One region of the Rugosimonospora acidiphila genome, then DNA from elsewhere that is predicted to be linked to it. Evidence: riboswitches for the same ligand, from Rfam matches in the RefSeq annotation. Region 1 holds a riboswitch; each other region holds the start of a gene.
What was found. Region 1 has a riboswitch for cobalamin ahead of ABEA87_RS24155 (CbtB domain-containing protein). Riboswitches for the same ligand answer to the same signal wherever they lie in the genome.
Positions count from the first base shown of each region.

Region 2: it holds a riboswitch for cobalamin, as region 1 does, so the genes downstream of both, ABEA87_RS30975 (putative cobaltochelatase) here and ABEA87_RS24155 (CbtB domain-containing protein) in region 1, are expected to answer to the same signal.
Region 3: it holds a riboswitch for cobalamin, as region 1 does, so the genes downstream of both, ABEA87_RS04800 (acyl-CoA thioesterase) here and ABEA87_RS24155 (CbtB domain-containing protein) in region 1, are expected to answer to the same signal.

Region 1 is NZ_BAABJQ010000015.1:135,606-142,462, forward strand. Features, by position in the region: gene ABEA87_RS24140 (MFS transporter) at 1-1,886, shown strand, start outside; gene ABEA87_RS24145 ((2Fe-2S)-binding protein) at 1,934-2,734, opposite strand; gene ABEA87_RS24150 (CbtA family protein) at 2,766-3,626, opposite strand; gene ABEA87_RS24155 (CbtB domain-containing protein) at 3,658-3,873, opposite strand; cobalamin riboswitch at 3,909-4,033, opposite strand; gene ABEA87_RS24160 (terpene synthase family protein) at 4,059-6,236, opposite strand; gene ABEA87_RS24165 (family 2B encapsulin nanocompartment shell protein) at 6,316-6,857, opposite strand, start outside.
Region 2 is NZ_BAABJQ010000024.1:22,527-29,383, reverse strand. Features, by position in the region: gene cobN (cobaltochelatase subunit CobN) at 1-1,021, shown strand, start outside; gene ABEA87_RS31000 (alpha/beta fold hydrolase) at 1,072-1,914, shown strand; gene ABEA87_RS30995 (class I SAM-dependent methyltransferase) at 1,988-2,623, opposite strand; gene ABEA87_RS30990 (SRPBCC family protein) at 2,707-3,165, shown strand; gene ABEA87_RS30985 (TetR/AcrR family transcriptional regulator) at 3,245-3,898, opposite strand; gene ABEA87_RS30980 (alpha/beta fold hydrolase) at 4,058-4,891, shown strand; cobalamin riboswitch at 5,180-5,354, shown strand; gene ABEA87_RS30975 (putative cobaltochelatase) at 5,416-6,857, shown strand, end outside.
Region 3 is NZ_BAABJQ010000002.1:469,883-476,739, reverse strand. Features, by position in the region: gene ABEA87_RS04835 (NADP-dependent oxidoreductase) at 1-70, shown strand, start outside; gene ABEA87_RS04830 (tetratricopeptide repeat protein) at 164-670, shown strand; gene ABEA87_RS04825 (TAXI family TRAP transporter solute-binding subunit) at 791-1,774, shown strand; gene ABEA87_RS04820 (transporter) at 1,917-2,552, shown strand; gene ABEA87_RS04815 (transcriptional regulator) at 2,549-2,872, shown strand; gene ABEA87_RS04810 (ABC transporter ATP-binding protein) at 2,869-3,732, shown strand; gene ABEA87_RS04805 (ABC transporter permease) at 3,744-4,481, shown strand; gene ABEA87_RS04800 (acyl-CoA thioesterase) at 4,524-5,033, opposite strand; cobalamin riboswitch at 5,166-5,381, opposite strand; gene ABEA87_RS04795 (GTP-binding protein) at 5,633-6,857, opposite strand, start outside.

The sequences.
Region 1 (6,857 bases):
GCCGCACCGCGCTGCTGGTCTCGGCGCTGTATCTGGCCAGCGCGATCGCGCAGCCCACGGCCGGCAAGCTGGCCGAGGTCTTCGGGCCGCGCCGGGTGTTCCTCAGCGGCATCGTCATCGTGCTCGCCGGGGGCGTGCTCGGCGGCCTGAGCCGGGACCTGGCGATGCTGGTCGTGGCGCGGGTGCTGATCGGCATCGGCACCTCGGCCGGGTACCCGTCGGCGATGCTGCTGATCCGTCGCCGAGCGGCGTGGGCCGGCCTGGACGCCCCGCCCGGCGGCGTGCTGGGCGGGCTGGCCATCGCCGGGCTGGCCACCATCGCGGTGGGCCCGCCGATCGGCGGGCTGCTGGTGGGCTCGTTCGGCTGGCGGTCGGCATTCCTGATCAATATTCCGCTCACCCTGGTCGCGCTGGCCATGGCGGCGTTCTGGATTCCCCGGGACCGGCCGGTCGACGGCCCGAAACGGGCCCGCGCGGTGGCGGCCCGCATCGACGCGGCCGGCATCGCCGGCTTCGGCGGAGCGATGACCGCCCTGCTGGTCTTCCTCATGTCGCTGCCGCACCCGAACTTCGTCGCGCTGGCCGTGACGGTCGTGGTCGGCGCGGCCCTGGTCTGGTGGGAGCTGCGCGTGGCGACGCCGTTCTTCGACGTACGCCAGCTCATCGCCAACGCCGCCCTGACCCGCACGTACCTGCGCAGCGGGCTGACCCTGCTCGGCGTGTACACGGTGCTGTACGGCATCAGCCAGTGGCTGGAGGCCGGGCGGGGATACTCGGCCGAGGAGGCCGGCCTGATCATCCTCCCGATGGGCGTCCTGTCGGCCGTCATCTCGCGACCGGTGTCCCGGCGCAACCTGGTACGCGGGCCGCTGATCGCCGCCGCCGCCTCGATGCTCCTCGGCTCCCTCGGGGTGCTGCTGTTCACCTCGCACAGCCCGGCGATCCTGTTCATCGGCGTCACGCTGATCTTCGGGATCACCATCGGCACCACCTCGGTCGGCAACCAGACCGCCCTGTACGCACAGGCGCCACCCGAGCAGGTCGGCACCGCGTCCGGCCTGCTCCGCACGTTCAGCTACATCGGCTCCATCGCCTCCGCCACGCTCACCGAAATCACCTTCCGCACCAGGGTCACCGACGGCGGCCTGCACCTGATCGCCATCATCCTGGTCGTGGTCGCCGCCGTGGCGCTGCTGATGACCCTCGCCGATCGCCGCCTACGGAATTCCGCGCGGCCCGAGACCCCCGGCCGCGACCCGCGCGCCGGAGCACAACAAGGAGCACCAGTGACCGACCCCTCCCCCGTCCTCGACCCGCGGCGCACCGCGCTGCTTGTGATGGACCTGCAGCCGGCGATCCTCGGTTCGCTCGCGGACGCCGACGCGCTGCTGTCCCGGCTGTCCGGCGCCATCGCCACGGCCCGCGACAGCGGCGCGCACGTCGGCTACGTGCGGGTGGCGTTCGAGGACCAGGACTATTCGGCGATCCCGCCGGAGAACAAGACGTTCGCCCGGCTCCACGGTGGCGGCTACCTGCGCAACGACTCGCCCGAGTCCGCCGTGCACGACGAGGTCGCGCCCCGGTCCGGCGACATAGTGGTCCGCAAGACCCGGGTGGGCGCCTTCTCCACCACGGATCTGGACCGGCAGCTGCGCGACCGGGGCGTCACGACGCTGATCCTGGGTGGCGTCAGCACCAGCGGCGTCGTGCTGTCCACCGTCCGCGACGCGGCCGACCGCGACTACCGGGTGCTCGTCCTCTCGGACGGCAGCGCCGACCCGGACCACGAGGTACACGACCTGCTGACCCGCAAGATCTTTCCGCGGCAGGCAGACGTCATCACGATCGCCGAGCTGCCCGAGCTCCTGGCCGCCGGGCGGTCGTAGCACGGAGGTGGCGCGGCGGTAGTGGTGATCCGGCGGTGGTGGTGCGGTCAGCGGTTGAGCACCGCCTGCCACTGCCGCCGCCGGATCGGCTCCGGCGTGAGCACGCAGTCGCCGCACGTACCGCCGCCCGGGATGCGGTAGTACAGGCAACAGTTGCGCCGCACCAGGAACCAGCGTGCCCGGCCGGGGTCGGGGCGGGCCAGGGTGGCGGTGCCGCGCAGCGGGGGCAGGGCAAGCGCCCGCTCGACGACGGCCGCCGCCGCCTCGGCGTGGCCGGGCATCGCATCGGCGATCATCCCAGCCGCGCCGCCCAGCGCCGAGGACACGTTGCCCCACAGCACGTGTGGCGAGACGCCGAATCGGTCGCGGAAGGCGTCGAGCACCGGCTCGACCAGGCCCCGGATCGCCGTACGGGTCAGCGCGTCCGCGACGGCAGCGGCGTCGTGACCGGCGCGGTCGACGGCGACGAGACCTCGATAGGCGATCGGGATCGGTCCGCCATCGACCGGACGCCACCACATCCGGCGGGCGTCCGGCAGCGGCAGCGCGCCCCCGACCGCCACGGCGGCCAGCGGCGGCGACAGCAGCCGGGACGCCAGGCCGAGGAAGACGATCGAGGCGACCACCCGCTCGCCGAGGTCCTCGATGCCCAGCCCGGACATCCGCGCCAGTGCCCGCCGCCCGGCGGCAACCCGCTCCGCGATCACCTCGGCGTCCAGCAGCTCCCGCAGCGGTCGCCAGTCGGGCCCGCCGTCCCCCGGCTCCCAGGCGAAGTAGGGGCCGATCCGCGCGGCGGCGCGCAGCACAGGTCCGGCGTCGACCTCGGGGCCCAGCTGATCGGGTGGCACGGCCTTGACCCTACGGGTTTCCGGATCGGGGTCAGGCGCCGACCGGCTCGGGTTGCCGTCCCCGAGACGCCGCGGCCGCGCTCGGCTCCAGCAGCCGGGCGGCCAGCGGGCCGAACACCAGACCGATGGCGGTCCACATCAGCAACTGCGCGGCCACCGAGTACAGCCGGAAGCTGAACAGCGCGTCGGCCGGGAAACCCGGGTACACCATGTGCCCGCCCGAATCGGTCAACGGCTGCGGCGTCTCGGTCAGGTGGTTGCCATACGACTGGTTGGCCGCCAGGTGCCCCAACGACGGCAGGATCACGATCACGATCCCGACCGCGACGACGAACACCCCACCCGCCAACAGGCTCGCGTTCCAGTTGCCGAACCGTGGCCGTAGCCGCTTGCCCAACCACACGCTCAGAATCAGCAGCGCCAGCGTGCAACCCACCATCAACAGGTACAGGAAGCCCCGCTGCCGGATGGTGTCCGGGTGCCCGATCGCCGGCGGGTTGGCCGGATACTTCAGGAACGGCACCAGGTACATGCCCAGGAAACCGCCCGCCGCCACCAGCATCGCCAACGGTCGGGGTCGCAGCCGACCGGTACGCCCCAGGCACACGCAGTACGCCACGGCGAACAGCGCACCCATCGCCATCCCGAAGAAAATCAGCGCCACGCCGATGCCCACGTCCGCCTGGATGGTCCGGCTGAAGATATCCGGACCGTCGGCTGGCATCGGCAACCCGGCCGCCTTGTCCAGCGCCTCCTGCGCGGCGTCCCGGCCGCTCTCGTAATTGATCGCCCGCTGGATCACCGGCTCCGCGAAAATCCGTGCGAAGACGAACGCCAGCAGACCACCCACCGCGCCGGCGAGCACGCCGCGCAGGATCAGTCTCTTCTCCATGTTCGGTTGTCCACCCGTCCGCTGATCGCCGTCAGTGGCAGGGGAAGCCGAGGAAATGCCGGCCGTCGTGGACGAACTCGTGCACGTGCATGTCACTACCGAAGATCGACAAGGCGCCCTGGTCCACCCCGATGAAGTAATACACCAGAAGCGCCAGCACGACCGTGCCGGCCAACCAGAGCACCGACTTCGACACCGGCAACACCAGCGGCGTCGACGTTTCCCGGGAACCAGAAACAGAACTCACGACGGGCCTCCTTCAGGGATCTTGCGTCCCTCTTCCAACGGGGCAACGCGACGGCGAAGTATCTGACTCACGAACCACCCGACCCGGGTGACTCGCTCACAGTGGCGCGACCGTGCTGGACTCTCACCAGCTTCCTCACACCATCACGTGACCTTGACAGTACGGACCCCGGCGAGCCGCGTCAATCACCCCGCCACGAAGACCGTCGATCGATCTCGGCCACCGGCCGGCGCGGGAACCATGGCGGCCCGGCCGAACCGCGCGGCGAGGGCACCCGGTGCGTACCGGGCGCTCGCGCGGTGCCACTCCAGGATCCCCGACAACCAGTCCTTGAGCTGGTCCGCGTAGCCGATGAGCGCGGCGCGGGTGGCCTCATCGAGGCGGTCGTGCTCGAAGAGCGCCGGGAGCTCAACGGCCACCAGGTGCTCGAACTGGCGCATCCGTTCCCGCATCAGCTTCGCCACGAGGTCCCGGCCGGTGGCCGCGGCGCAGCCGAGGAAGCGCTCCAGGACGAAGACCAGGTTGTGCAGCTCGTGCTCGTACTCGATCTCCTTCTGGTAGCTGAACAGGTCGTTGACCAGGCACGCGTAGTCCTGCGCCGCGTTGGTGAGCTGCCTCACGACGCGCGTGTCGAACAGCTCCGGCGGCACCGAGGTGGCCAGCCGCAGCCGGGCGAGGCCGGCCGTCAGCTCCGACCCGAAGGTGGCCCGCCGCATCTCGACGTAGTCCACCGGGTCCGGGACGCGCCGCTGCGCCTCGCCGGCCATCTCCCACAGCCACGCCGAGGTCATGTCCTCCACGGCGGCGCGGAACGGGTGGCGCTCCTGCGGAGCCATCGGGCCCGCGGTGCGCCGCCAGAGGTCGGCCAGGCCGGCCTCCAGCGGCGAGGTGGGCGTGCCGGCCGGCGCCCCGCCGTCCAACGGCATGAACAGCGACAAGCGTGCGGTCGCCACCTTGGCCCCGACGAAGTCGCCGACCCGGCCCCACCGCACCGGGTAGAGGTCGTCGCCGTAGGTCCCCCAGCTGAGCCAGTCAGCCGCGAGGTCGAGTTGCTCGGGTGTCGCGTCGGCCGCGATCATCGCCGCGCAGTACGCGAGATCGAAGCCGGCGAACAGCCCGGCTGTCCACATCGGACGGCCGGCGACCGGTGCGAACATGCCCATGTCCGCGGCCCACCGCGCCGTGTGCCGGCGGGCCCCGGCCAGGTGCGGGCTGACCCGGAACCGGAACGGCATGTACAGGTCGGGCAGCGGCAGGTGCCCGACCCGCCGGTCGGCCAGCACGTGGTCGTGTGCGGCGATCCGCCGTCCGAGCCCCGAGGACGCGAGCGAATATGGGACGGACAGCCCCGGCACAAGCACCGGCGGCCGCCGGATGATTTTCGTGTACCGGCTGGATCTGGTGTGCCACTCGTGGCCACCGGCCTGCCAGTCCTGCAGCGCCTGAACGTACCGGCACACCGCGACCTGCTCGTGCGGCGGGGTGCCGCGCTCGGCGAACAGCAACGGGATCTCCGTGAGCGCGGTGTGCTCGAACTGTTGCAGCCGCGAGGTGAGCAGCTCGCCCACCAGGTCCGCGGCGCGCTGCGCGGGCACGTCGAGGAACCGTTCGAACACCAGCACGGCGTTGGCGTTTTCGCCCTCGCGGGTCACCTCCCGTTCGTAGGAGAACAGGTCGTTGCGCAGGTGGATGCCATCGGAAAAGGTGTCCCGCAGCACCCGCAGCGGCCGGGTCTCGGAAAGCGACGCCGGCACCTCGGCGCCGGTGGCCACCTCGACGAGCGTCGCCGACCAGGGCGCACCACCGACCCGGCGGCGCATCTCGATGTACTCGATCGGGTTGGCCACCCGGTGCCGGGAGATGTTGTCCAGCTCCCACAGCGACTCGACCATCAGGTTGTGGGTGACGGCGACGAACCGCTCCCGCCAACCGTCCGACCGGGCGGGCACGGTACGGGCCCAGAGGTCGGCCAGCGCCGTCTCGGCCGGGTTCTCCGGCTGCCGGGTCGCCGGCCCCAGGAACTCCTCCAGCCGTCCCAGGTACCGGCGGCCACCCTCGATGTCGCGGCTCTGCTTGAACAGTTCGAGGAAGTGGTCGTCGAAGAAGAACACCCACACGTACCAGTCGGTGATCAGAGCCAGCGTCTCGGCGTCGCAGTCGGGGTGGGTCAACGCGCACATCAACGCGTAGTCGTGCGCGGCGAGGTCGGCCTCGTCCCAGACCAGCCCGCCGGACGGCGCCGGGCAGTCCAGCAGGCCCATCCGGCGCGCCCACGCCGTGGTGTGCTCGCGGGCGTGCTGTTCGTGCGGGTTACGCCGGGCCGGGTGCGGCAGGTAGAAGTCCGGCAGCGTGAACGCGGGCACCGGCTCACCGCCTCCCCGGCGCCGGCCGGGCGGGCGGTGCCACCCGCCCACCGGATGGCGCTTCGGTCCCGGTCACCGGTCAGCTCCCGGCCCGGGGCGTCGGCACCTGCGGCAGGTCGCCGTAGTGGCCGACCTCCACGCCCTCCAGCACGCCGAGCGCGTCCGGCACCAGCACCGCCACCGAGAAGTACACGCTCACGAGATAGTTCATCACGGCCTTCTCGTCGATGCTCATGAACCGCACGGACAGGCTTGGCTCGTACTCCTCCGGCAGCCCGGTCTGGTGCAGCCCGATGACGCCCTGATCCTCGGCGCCGGTACGCATGGCGATCATCGAGGTGGTGCGGGTACCGCTGATCGGGATCTTGTTGCAGGGCAGGATCGGCACCCCGCGCCAGGCCGGCACCGTGTGCCCGGTCAGCTCGGTGCTGGTCGGGTAGAGGCCGCGCCGGTTGCACTCCCGCCCGAACGCGGCGATCGCCCTCGGGTGCGCCAGGATGAAGCGCGTGCTGCGGCGCCGCGAGAGCAGCTCGTCCAGATCGTCCGGGGTCGGCGGGCCGGACCGGGTGTGGATGCGCTGCCGCAGGTCCGCGTTGTGCAGCAGGCCGAACTCGCGGTTGT
Region 2 (6,857 bases), on a different contig from region 1:
CCAGGGCGACGACATCGCCGAGGCGCTGGCGCTGCTGGGCTGCCAGCCGGTGTGGGACGAGGCGTCCCGGCGGGTCACCGGCGTGGCGACGGTGCCGCGCGAGCAGCTTGGCCGCCCGCGCATCGACGTGACGGTCCGCATCTCCGGCTTCTTCCGCGACGCGTTCCCGCACGTGGTAGCGCTGCTGGACGACGCGGTGACCCAGGTCGCCGAGCTGGACGAGCCGGACGAGGTGAACTTCGTGCGCGCGCACGCACGTGCCGACACGCGGGCGCACGGCGACTGGCGCCGGGCCACCACCCGCATCTTCGGCTCGAAGCCGGGCGCCTACGGCGCCGGACTGCTGCCGCTGATCGACGCCCGGAACTGGCGCGACGACCGGGACCTGGCCGAGGTGTACGCGGTCTGGGGCGGGTACGCCTACGGCCGGGGGCTGGACGGCCGAGCGGCGCGCGACGACCTCGAGCGGGTGTACCGGCGGATGGCGGTGGCCGCCAAGAACGTGGACACCCGGGAGCACGACATCGCCGACTCCGACGACTACTTCCAGTACCACGGCGGGATGGTCGCCATGGTGCGCTCGCTGACCGGCCACGACCCGGCCGCCTACATCGGCGACTCGCACCGGCCCGACGAGGTGCGCACGCGCAGCCTGGCCGAGGAGACCCGGCGGGTTTTCCGGGCCCGGGTGGTCAACCCGCGCTGGATCGAGGCGATGCGCCGGCACGGGTACAAGGGCGCCTTCGAGCTGGCCGCCACGGTGGACTACCTGTTCGGGTACGACGCCACCGCGGGTGTGGTGGACGACTGGATGTACCAGCAACTGGCCGAGTCGTACGTGTTCGACCAGCAGGTCCGCGACTTCATGGAGAAGTCCAACCCGTGGGCGCTGCGGGGGATCACCGAGCGGCTGTTGGAGGCCGCCGACCGGGGCCTGTGGGAGCGGCCCGACGCCGAGACGCTCAACCGGCTCCGGGAGGCGTACCTGTCCAGCGAGTCCGACCTGGAGGGCCGCTCCTGAGCGCGGGCGGCCGTCGGCGACGGATGGACAGCCGCGGATATGATCAGTCGATGGCCACCTTCCCCGCGCTCGACGGAACCCTGCTGGCGTACGACCGGGTCGGCGAGGACGGCGACCCGCTGATCTGCCTGCCCGGCGGCCCCTTGCTGCCCCCGGAGTACCTCGGTGACCTGGGTGGGCTGGCGGCCTACCGGTCGTTGGTGCTGCCGCACCTAAGGGGGACCGGGAAGTCCGCGGTGCCGGCCGACCCGACCAGTTGCCGGTGTGATCGGCTGGTCGACGATGTCGAGGCGCTGCGCGCGCACCTGGGGCTGGGCCGGGTCGACCTGCTCGGGCACTCGGCCGGCGGCAGCCTGGCGGCGCTGTACACCCTGCGCTACCCGGATCGCGTCGGCCGGCTCGTGCTGGCCTGTTCCAGCCCGAGGGTGGTCGGGCTGCCGATCTCCGACGACGACCGCCGGCAGGTCATCGAGCCGCGCCGGGGCGAGCCCTGGTTCCCGGACGCCTACGCCGCGTTCGGCCGGGTCTGGTCGGGCGACCCCACGGACGCCGACTGGCAGGCGCTCACGCCGTTCACCTATGGCCGGTGGGACGCCGCGGCGCGGGCCCACGCGGCCGGGATGGATGCCGCGAGGAACGACGCGGTCGCGGCCCAGTACTACTCGGAGGGCGCGCTGGACCCGCCGGCCACCCGGGCCGCCCTGGCCGGTCTCGCGGTGCCGGTCCTGCTGGTCGCGGGCGAGTACGACCCGTCGCTGCCCCCGCATCGCGCGGCCGAGTACGTGGGAATGTTCGGTCGGGCGGAGTTGGCCGTGCTGCCGGGCGGCGGCCACTATCCCTGGCTCGACGACGCGCAGTGGTGGGTGCGGACCCTGACGGGGTTCCTGGACTGAGCGATCGCGCGGTGCCCGCCGAGCGATCGCGCGGGTGGCCCCCCAGCCGCACGTCCCGGGCCGCGCGGGCTCGCTAGTGCGAATCCGGGCGGCGCAGCGTCAGTGACTGGAACCAGTGGCCGCCGACGTCGACGGGGTGGAAGTCCAGGACGTCGAACCGCGCGCCGGTGGCAAAGCCGAGCAACTGCTCGTTGGTGCGCCAGGAGAAGAACCGCGGCGGCACGTGCTCGTCCCCGTCGATCGGGCCTTCGGCGCTCTCGTCCCCGCCGTACACCCCGATGAAGAACAGCCCACCGGGGCGCACGATCGCCCGGACCGCCGCCAGGACCGCGGGCAGGTCGTGATTGGGCACGTGTAGCAGGCAGTTCATCGCGTAGACCGCGTCAAACGAGCCGGCCGGGAAGTCCAGCCGCAAGAAGTCCATGACGTGGGCCTTGAGGCCCTTGGCTCGGCAGCGCTCGACCATCGCCGCCGAGAGGTCGGCCGCGACGACGGCGAGGCCCGCCTCGTGGAAGTAGACGCTGTCCTGCCCGGTACCGGCGCCGATCTCCAGCAACCGGCTGCCCGGCGCGAGTCGCTGCCCGAACGCCTGCCGTTCCGCCAGCTTCCACGGCTGCTTGTCGAGGCTGTCACGCCGGGCCGCACCCGCGTCGTACGCCTCGCGCAACGGGCCGAGGACCTCGTCGTACCGGGGAGTCATGCCCGTCATTATCGACAGACGTGGGCGAGCACGCACCCCACGGCCGCGCGTCCCGATGCGGTGGAAACCGGCCCGCGGTCCCCGTCTCGCCAGTGCCCGCCGCGGTGTTCGCGGTGCTGGCGGACCCGACGACCCATCCCGCGATCGACGGCACCGGCCGGGTTCAGGAATCCGTCGACCGGGCGCCGCTGATCGAGGTGGGGCAGATCTTCCGGATGAGCATGTATCACGCTGGCCCTCCAGGCGGTCACTACCAGGTGGTCAACAAGGTCCAGGTGTTCGACCCGCCGCGCGCCGTCGGCTGGCTGACGGGGCAGGAGAAGGGCGACGGCGACCTGGAGTTCGGCGGCTGGATCTGGCGCTACGACCTGGCGCCGCTCGGCCCGCCCGAGACCGAGGTCACGCTCACCTACGACTGGTCGGCGGTGCCGCAGTTCATCCGGGCGCGGGGCATCCGGTTTCCGCCGTTCGGCCCCGGGCATCTCAGAAACTCGCTGCGCCACCTGGCCAAGCTCACCGCACCGGCGGTCCCCGACCCGGACACCCGGTGATCGAGCGAGTCGTAGCTGTCGGTGATCCGGGCCCCGGATCGCCGCGCGCCGATGCCGCCCGTACCGGCGGCCCCGGACACTACGAGGCGGTACCCGTGGGGGCGGTGCTTGCGGGGGCGGTGCTTGCGGGGGCGGTGCGCGCGGATTCGGCGTCGGGGTCCCGCAGCGCCGCGTCGATCAGCACCTCGGCCGCCGCCCGTGCCTGCCGGGCCGCGTCGCTGGTTCCGGCGATCGCGGCCGTGGTCTGCGCTCCCTCGGCGAGGATCGCCAACTGCGCGGCGAGCGACGAGGACGCGCCGGCCTCGACCACGAGTTCGGTCAGCCGGGCCTGGAACTGCGCCTTGTGCGCGCGCACGATCTCGGCGATCCGGGGCGAGGTGGCGCCCAGTTCGCCGAACGAGTTGATGAACATGCAGCCCCGGAAGTCGTCCTGGTCGAACCAGCGGGCCAGCATGTCGTAGATGGCCACCAGGCGTTGCCGGGCGCCGCCCGCCCGGACCGCGTCCTCGACCAGGTCGTTCCACAGCCGGTGCCGGCCGTGCAGGACCTCCTCGACGATGGACTCCTTGGACGGGAACAGGCTGTAGAGCCGCTTGAGCGAGACGCCCGTCTCCGCGCGCAGCGCGTCCATGCCGACCGCCTGGATGCCCAGGGCGTAGTACAGCCGGTCCGCGGCCGCGAGGACCGCCGCGCGCACTGCCTCGTCGCCCGGTCTCCGATTCGCCTCGCTCACGGTTCGTCTCGCCTCGCTCACGTTCCGTCCCCGATTCGCGGTTGGTGACGCCTCTCACCCGACTGGTCCCGCTCCCGCCAGTGCGCCAAGAACGACCGTTCTCTACACTACCTCAAGGAGCGGAGAACGAGCGTTCTCTAGCGTTCAACGGAGGTTCAGATGCCTTTCATCACCGTCGGCTCGGAGAACAGCGCGAGCATCGACCTGTACTACGAGGACCACGGCCAGGGGCAGCCCGTCGTCCTTATCCACGGCTACCCGCTGGACGGGCACTCGTGGGAGAAGCAGAGCGCGGCGCTGCTGAAGGCCGGCTACCGGGTCATCACCTACGACCGCCGGGGCTTCGGCCGCTCCAGCCAACCCACCATCGGTTACGACTACGACACCTTCGCCGCCGACCTGAAGGTCGTGCTGGACACCCTCGACGTCACCGACGCCGTGCTGGTCGGCTTCTCCATGGGTACCGGCGAGGTCGGCCGCTACCTGGGCACCTACGGCTCGGGGCGGGTCGCCAAGGCGGCGTTCCTGGCCTCCCTGGAGCCGTTCCTGCTCAAGACCGGCGACAACCCGACCGGCGTGCCGCAGGAGGTCTTCGACGGCATCATCGCCGCCGCCACGGCCGACCGGTACGCCTGGTTCACCCAGTTCTACAAGAACTTCTACAACACCGACGAGAACCTCGGCACCCGGCTGTCCGAGGAGGCGCTGCGCAACAGCTGGAACGTGGCGGCCGGGGCGTCCTGGTACGCGTCGTCCGAGGTGGTGCCGACCTGGCTGGAGGACTTCCGGGCGGACATCAAGAAGATCGACGTACCGGCGCTGATCCTGCACGGCACGGCGGACAACATCCTGCCGATCGACGCGACCGCGCGCCCGTTCCACCAGGCGCTGCCGCAGGCGGAGTACGTCGAGATCGACGGCGCCCCGCACGGCCTGCTCTGGACGCACGCCGACGAGGTCAACAAGGCCCTGCTCGCCTTCCTCGCCAAGTAACCGAGCCTCGCGAAGTAACCGAGCCTCGCGAAGTAACCGAGCCTCGCCAAGTAACCGAGCCGGGTAAGCGACTGGTCTGGTCGCCGGACGCGCCGGCCAGGCCGGTCCCGAACGCTCACGTCCCGGCACCGGGCGGCCAAGCCGCCCGGTGCCGTCGCACCGGCACCGCGACGGGCCTCAACCGCGAGATTTCACGGCAGCGGGATCGGCGTGGAGGGGACCGGCGGGCCGGGCGCCGCCGAGGTGGCCTGAGACGTGCGCCGCGTTGACGCGCGGCCCGCGATCGGGCAGCATGCCTGATGGAGCGGCAGTGGAGGAACTCGGTGAGATTCCGAGGCGGTCCCGCCACTGTCACCGGGAAGCGACTCTCCACTCGTGGTCACGACGGCGCAAGCGGTTGGAAGGCCGGGGAGAAGCGACGATCCGGGAGCCAGGACACTCCGGCCGCTCGTGTCGTTTCACCGTATCGCGGGCGTGGACACCCGCGGAGGGAGCTTGAGCGTGACCGTGCGCGTGAGCGGGTTTTGATCCCGCCGTACCCGTTCTCCGCCGTCGTCGGGATGTCCGATCTGAGCCTCGCGCTGCTGCTCAACGCCGTCTCGCCGGCGATCGGCGGGGTGCTGGTGCGCGGCGAGAAGGGCACCGCCAAGTCCACCATGGTCCGGGCGCTGGCCGGCCTGCTGCCCGAGGTGGACACCGTGGCCGGCTGCCGGTTCGGCTGTGACCCGGCCCGTCCGGAGGCGCAGTGCCCGGACGGCCCGCACGATCCGGCCACCCCGTCGGCGCGCCGTCGCGCCGCCCTCGTCGAGCTGCCGGTCGGTGCCACCGAGGACCGCCTGGTCGGCGCACTGGACCTGCAGCGCGCGCTGACCGAGGGCGTCAAGGCGTACGAGCCGGGCCTGCTCGCCGCCGCGCACCGGGGGGTGCTCTACGTCGACGAGGTCAACCTGCTCCCCGATCACCTGGTGGACCTGCTGCTGGACGCCGCCGCCATGGGCCGCGCGTACGTGGAGCGGGACGGCGTCTCGGTGCGCCACCCGGCCCGCTTCCTGCTGGTCGGCACCATGAACCCGGAGGAGGGCGAGCTGCGCCCGCAGCTGCTGGACCGCTTCGGTCTGGCCGTGGACGTGGCCGCGCCCCGGGATCCGGGACAGCGCGCCGAGGTGGTGCGCCGCCGGCTGGCCTACGACGCGGACCCGCAGGGCTTCGGCGAGCGCTGGGGCCAGTCCGAGGCGGAGCTGGCCGCCCGGATCGAGGCGGCCCGCGAACGGCTGTCCATTGTGGAGCTGCCCGACGCCGAGCTGCGCCGCATCGCGCATGTATGCGCGGCGTTCGAGGTGGACGGGATGCGCGCCGACATCGTCGTGGCCCGCACCGCCACGGCGCTGGCCGCCTGGGCCGGCCGGCCGGCGGTCAACGAGCAGGACGTACGGGACGCGGTGCGGCTGGCGCTGCCGCATCGCCGCCGCCGCGACCCGTTCGACGAGCCGGGGCTGTCCGAACAGGCGCTGGACGACGCCATGCGCGACGCGGCCGACGCGGCCGATGGGCCGGATGGACCGCAGCCGCCCGACGACGACCCGGGCGGCCCGGGCTCCGGCGGCGGCCCCGACAACGGCCCGGACGACAACGGCCCGCGGGGCAGCGGCCCGCAGGATGGTGGCCGACAGGACAGCGGCCCGCAGGATGGCGGCCCGGACGGTTCGGGGGGTGCCCCGGAGGGCGACGGCCCGGCGCCGAAGAGCGCCGCCGGTGCCGGCACTCAGGTGTCCTCGGCCGACCAGCCGTACCGGGCCCGGCTGCTGGCCGTGCCCGGCACCGGGGCGGGCTCGCCGCAGGGTCGGCGCTCCACCGCGTACACCCGATCCGGCCGGGTCGTCTCCGCCCGCCCGCCCGGCCCGCACACCACCGGCCTGCACCTGGCCGCGACCCTGCTCGCGGCGGCACCGCACCAGGCCGCCCGCGG
Region 3 (6,857 bases), on a different contig from region 1:
GGCTGCCCGGGCACACGAGCTCAGCGAGGCGGGACGCGCGCGAGGCAAGATCGTGCTGACCGTGGGGTAGGGCAGCGCGACCCGCCGGTTCCGAAACGGCGCGCTACCGTCAGGTGCTCGGAGACAGTCCCCGTCTGACCCGACGACCATGAGGAGCTACGCGATGAACCCGAACGCCGACTGGGAGCAGCGCAGTGCGGACCTGTGGGCGGCCTTCAACGCTGCGCCCGACGCCTGGGATGAACAGGAGTTCCGCGAGCGGGTTGGCGCCCTCGCCGACGAACTGGGCCCGGATCATCCGGTGGCGGCGTTCGAGCGGGCCTGCGCGCTGGACTCGACCGGCCATTCCGACAAGGCGGTCCAGCTCTACCGCAAGGCGCTGGAGCTGGGCATCGACGGTATCCGCCGGCGGCGCTCGGTGATCCAGCTGTCCAGTTCGCTGCGCAACATCGGGGAGGCCGAGCAGAGCATCCGGCTGCTGACCGAGGAGCGCGAGCGCGGCTCCGACGAACTCGACGACGCCGTCAGCGCGACGCTCGCGCTGGCCCTGACCAGCGTTGGCCGCGAGCGGGAGGCAGTGTCGATCGCCGTGGGGGCGCTCGCCAAGCACCTGCCACGCTATCAACGCTCGATGGCCAACTACGCCCGGCTCCTGGTTGAACCCGGCTGACTCGCCGGCTTGGCTGTTTCTCGGCCCTGCTGCCGGCGGTGCTGTGCGGTGGCAGGGCCCTTTTTCTCGTCTCCGGCGATAGCGTGACTCTGTTCTTCACGAAACGTTGGAGGCAATACCTTGACTCTTCCTGGCCTGCCGCCCATCAACCCGCTCAACCTGCGTCCGCTGCTCATGCTGGACGTCGCGCACGAGATGATGCTCAGCGAGGACTGGCCGTTGCGGGCGGTCTCGGTGGTGTTCGAGAGCCACACGGATCCGGCCGCGCGATTCAGCTTCTACGGTGCGAACCATCCGGACTCGATCGACGAGGTGCACCACCGGCGCCTCGACGTCGCTATCCTCAACCCGGTCGCTCTGCTCAACATGGCCCGGCTGGGCCGGGGCGCCTACGACCGCCCGCGGGACGTGGCGACGATCGCGGTGCTGCCGCACTACGACCAACTCGGGTTCGCCGTCGCGGACCGGCTCGGGTTCGAGCGCCTCACCGACATCGCGGCCGCCCGGTACCCGCTGCGGGTGTCCGTGCGAGGCTCCCTCGACGCGGCGACCAGCATCTCCGTTGACGTGGTGCTCCGGGCGCACGGCTTGAGTCTCGATGACATCACGGCCTGGGGCGGCACCGTGAGCTACGACCAGCCGATGCCGATGCGCGGCGACACGGACCGGATCGGCCGGCTCGCGGCGGGAGAGATCGACGCGATCTTCGAGGAGGGCACGATCCTGTGGGCCGACGCGGTGGCCGGCGCGGGGGCCTCGCTGCTTCCCATTGACGACGAGCACCTGCGGATTCTCGAACACCAGGGCTTTCGGCGGGGCGTCATCGAGAAGTCGCTCTACCCGTCGCTGCCGGCCGACGTGCCCACCATCGACTACAGCGGGTGGCCGGTCTTCTGCCGGTCCGACACCTCCGACCTGGTCGTCGAGCAGTTCTGCCGCGGGTTGGAGTCCGCCAAGGACCACCTGGTCTGGGACCTCGGCCCGGTCCGGCAGGCGCCGCTGCCACTGGACCGGATGGTCATCGACTCGCCGGCCACGCCGTTCGATGTGCCGCTGCACCCGCGGGCCCGTGCCGTCTGGCGGGAGTTGGGCTACCCGGCCTGACCCCGCTGAGGTAGAGCGCCGACGCCGGAGCATTGGCCGCGTCCGGGTGGGTGATGCGGGTTCTGGGTTGCCGAGGTTTGCGTTTCAAAGTACATTGAGGTCTGCATTTCAAAGTTGTTTGAAGTCAGTCGAGGAGACGCGCATGGGCACGGATGAGGCGGCGCCGGTCAGCGCGGCGGAGTCGCTGCGGCTGATCGAGACGCAGCGCGATGCCGCGGTGCGCAGCTTGAGTCCGGACCCGCGGCTCATCTACTGGCCGTGGGGACTGGCCTGGCTCGTCGGGTTCGGCCTGCTGTTTCTGCGTCACGGCCCGCACGAGCAGGTCCGGGTGAACATGCCGAGCGGGCTCCCATTGGCCGCGTTGTTCGCCCTGATGATCATCGCTTTTCTGGTGTCCGGCGTTGCCGGGGCCCGGGCGAACCGCCAGATCACCGGCGACTCGTCGGTTCGCGGGCTGCGGTACGGGCTGAGCTGGCTGGCCGCGTTCGCCGGCAACGCCGTCATCTGCGTCCACTTCAGTGACCTCTTACCCGCGTCGGAGGTCGGCCTGCTGTGGGCAGCTACGTCGGTGGGCCTGGTCGGCGTGCTGTACCTGGCCGGCAGCGCGGCCTGGCAGTCGCGGGATCTGATGGCGCTCGGCATCTGGCTGAGCATCAGCAACATCGCGGGCGTGCTGGCCGGGCCCGGCTGGCACTCACTCGTCATCTCGGTCGCGGGCGGCGGTGGACTCCTGGTGGCCGGGTTCGTCGTGTGGCTGCATTGGCGGCGTCACGCATGACCGCGCCCGTGCCGGACCTCGATCCGGTCATCCACGCCCAGGTCCGGCTGCGGGTCGTCGTGGTGCTCTCGGCGCTGCGCGAGGGAGACCAGATGGCCTTCCCCCGACTCCAGGAACTGCTCGGCTTGACCGGCGGCAACCTGTCCGTCCACCTTCGCAAGCTCGAAGACGCCGAGTACATCGTGGTGACCAAGACCCATCACGGCCGCACCCCGACCACCCTGCTTCGCCTGAGTCGCCGCGGCCGGCTCGCATTCGACGAGTACACCGCCGCCCTCCACGCACTACTCGACGCCGCCGGATCCGAGGAGACCCCATGACCCTGGCACGTGCGGTCGACGTCACCCGTCGCTACGGCCGCGAACTCGCCCTGGCCGGCGTGAGCCTGGACATCAAGCCCGGTGAGCTGATCGGCCTGCTCGGCCCCAACGGCGCCGGAAAATCCACCTTGGTCAACCTGCTCGTCGGCCTGCGCCGGCCCAGCTCCGGCACCGTCACCCTGTTCGGCGGCGACCCACGCGACCCGGCCCGCCGTCAGCACATCGGCCTGACCCCGCAGGAGACCGGTCTACCGGCCACCCTGCGCGTCGGCGAGTGCGTCGACTACGTGGCCGCCCACTTCGACAATCCGCTCGAGCGGGGCGAGGTGCTCACCCGGTTCGGCCTGGACGGACTGGTGAAGCGACAGACCGGCGGCCTGTCCGGCGGCCAGAAGCGACGGCTCAGCGTCGCCCTGGCCTTCGTCGGCCGACCGCGCCTGGTCTTCCTCGACGAACCCACCACCGGGCTCGACGTCGAGGTCCGCCATGTCCTGTGGGAGGCGATCCGTGCCTTCCACGCCGAAGGGGGTGCGGTCCTGCTGACCAGCCACAACCTCGAAGAGGTCGAGGCCCTCGCCACCCGGGTGGTCGTGCTCGGCGCCGGCCGCGTCCTCGCCGACGACACCGTCCCCGCCATCCGTGGACTGGTCGGCGTGCACCGGGTGAGTATGGCCTCGACCCCGTTGCCCCGCCTGCGCGGGGTGGTGTCCACATCGGAGTCAGACGGTCGGTTGCACCTGCTGACCCCCGATCCCGATCAGCTTGTCCGGGATCTCGTCACCGCGACGGTACCGTTCCGCGACCTGGAGATCCGACCCACCACCTTGGAGGAAGCCTTCCTTCAACTGACCGCCGCCTGAAAGGGTTCCCCGTGAGCCTGGTCCTGACCAACGCGCGGTTCCACCTGCTCGAGACGCTCCGCGTGCCGATCGCCGTCCTCGGTTCCACCTTCTTCCCCACGGCCTCGATGCTCTTCTTCGTCGTCCCGTTCACCGGCGACGACCCGGCCGGCGCCACCTTCGCGACCGCCTCGATGGTCACGTTCGCCGTGATGACCAGCAATCTTTTCGGATACGGCGTGGGTGTCGCGGCCGACCGGTCCGAGCCCTGGGACCCCTACACCCGTACCCTGCCCGCGGGTCCGGGGCCCCGCTTCGGTGGGCGCGTCATCGCCGGGTTGGCCATGACCCTCCTGTCCCTGGTACCGGTGATCCTGATCGCCGCCTTCCTGACCGCGGCGCACACCACGGTGGTCGGGCTGCTCCTTGGCATCGGCGCGGCATTCGTGGCCGCGATCCCGTTCACGTTCATGGGTCTGGCCATCGGCTACGCGCTGCCGACGAAGGCCGCGCTCGCGGTCGCTCAGATCATCTTCTTCCCGCTCGCCTTCCTCGGCGGGCTGCTGTCCGCACCGCGGCAGGCTCCGTCCTTTGTGGAGGCCGTCGCACCGTACCTGCCTACCCGCGGCGCCGTGGAACTGATGTGGGCCGCGGTCGGCGACTTTCCGCTCCGTCCGCTGTCGGTCGTCATGCTTGGCGTGTGGACGGTGGCCGCCGGACTCCTGGCGGCCTGGGCCTACCGCCGGGACGAGGGACGCCGTTTCCGCTGAGGCCACCGCCTGGCAGCCATGCCAACGAGGACGCCGCGCCGGTCACACCGATGCTTTGTCGGCGTGGAGCGCGGCGAGGGCTTCGCGTAGGGCGAGCCGGTGTTGGCGGCGGATCTCTGCGTGGTGGAACGCTTCGCGGTCCTCGTCCGTTTCGGGCAGCAGTGGCGGTACGGGTCGCGGGTCGCCCTGGTCGTCGATGGCCACCATGACCAGGTGGGAGGTGGCGACGGTGGTCGGTGGCACCGCGCGGTCCCACCGGTCGGCGGTCACCTTGACGGCGACCTCCATGGAGCTGCGCCCGACCCAGGTGATCCGGGCATGGACGTGCACGACATCGCCGACGCGCACGGCCTGCAGGAAGAGGGTTTCGTCCATGGCGGCGGTGACCGCCGGGCCTTCGGAGTGGCGGGCGGCGACGACTCCGGCGACGGAGTCGATGAGGTTGAGGATGCGCCCGCCGTGCACGGTGCCCATGAGGTTGGTGTCGTGCTGATCCATGATCTGCGACACGGTCAGTTGCGAGGCGGATGGTGGCCGGCCAGGTGTGGTCATGTGCGGTTCGTTCCGTTCCGTGCAAAGAGCGGCGGCATGGAACGCAACGGCGGACGAGGCCACGACCGATCCGGTCATGACGCGTACGCGCGTTCGGCCCACCCGCGAGGTCGACGGCGGCGCCCACGCCGAGGCGTGGGCGCGGCGCGGGCAGGTTTTCGGACTCGCGGGCATGACCGCATACGTCCGGTCGCCTACTGGCCGTCGCTTTTGCGGACCCTGGCGGGCCAGTGCTTGTGACGGCGGTTGTTCCCGCTCACCGCTGCGGGGCAGTCCCGGATTCACACCGGGTTCCCTCTTGCGACGCCCGGCCAGGTGGTCGGGCGTACCAGCGCCATCGGCGAGCATAGTCGACGCGGTGGTGGCCCACTGTCGCCGCGTGCGGGGGAGAGGCGGCGGGTGGGCGAGAATGTGACGGGGCGCACGGTCACGGGGTGTCGTGCCTGCTGTTGCGGGAGGGGCGCGGCCGGTGTGGTTCGGTTTGGTGCCGGATGACGGTTCCATCGCCGGCGGGTCGTGACGAAGCGCTCACCAGTGTGGACGCGGACTGATAGCCGCACCGACCCCCGGTGGCGCGCCGCCGTTGTCGAGGCGCCGGGTCAGGCGGTACCGGAGCCGATCGCGGCGTGGTCGGCGTGGTCCAGCTCCGACAGGTCCCACGACGGGAACGGATCGGGCAGCCGCCGCCACCCGTCCTGACCCCGGCGGACCTCCTCGTCGGTCAGCAGGCAGGCAGACAGGGCTTCGTGCAGCGCGGCGGTGTCGAGCCCGACGCCGATGAAGACCAGTTCCTGGCGGCGGTCGCCGAAGACGGGATGCCACCGGCCCCTCAGCTCCGCGCGTTCGGCCGGATCGTCCGGCCACTGCCCGGAGGCGGCGACCGGTACGGCGACGGGGTCGCACGCTCCGCTCGGGCCGGCCTGTGACCACAGGGCCTGAACCTCGGGTCGGCTGGCGAGCCAGAGGAATCCCTTGGAGCGCACGACTCCGAGGTCGGTGAGCCGGTCGGTGAACAGGTCCCATAGCCGCCCGGGGTGGAACGGGGTGGCTGTGCGGAACACGGTGCTGGCGATGCCGTACTCGATGGTCTCGGGGATGTGTTCATTATTGAGCTCGGCCGCCCAGCCGGGTGCGGTCTCGGCGCGGGCGAGGTCGAACAGTCCGGTGTGCAGGACCTGCCGCGGATCGACGCGGCCGTGGACGGCGCGCACCTGCCGTGCCGAGGGGTTGAGCCGGGTGATGAGGGCCTGGACCGTGGCGAGGTCGTCGCCGGGAAGGAGGTCGGTCTTGTTCACCACGATGACGTCGGCGAACTCGATCTGATCGACCAGCAGGTCGGCGATGCCGCGGTCGTCGCCGTCGTAGGCGGCGAGGCCTCGTTCCTCGAGCGACTCCCCGGCGTTGATGAGGGCCAGCAGGGTGGCCGCGTCGACCACCGTCACCGTGGTGTCCAGGCTGGCCAGGTCGTCGAGCACCTGGTCGCCGTCCAGGCCGAAGGCGAAGGTGGCGGCGACGGGCATGGGTTCGGAGATGCCGCTGGACTCGATGAGCAGGTAGTCGATCCCGCCTCGCCGCGCCAACTCCGCGACCTCGGTCAGCAGATCCTCGCGCAGAGTGCAGCAGATGCAGCCGTTGGTCATCTCGACGAGGCGCTCCTCGGTGCGGGACAACTGGCCGCCGTCGCGTATCAGAGACGCGTCGATGTTGACCTCGCTCATGTCGTTGACGATGACCGCGACCCGTAGCCCGTCGCGGTTGGCCAGGACGTGGTTGAGCAGGCTGGTCTTGCCGGCGCCGAGGAAGCCGGACAGCACGGTGACGGGC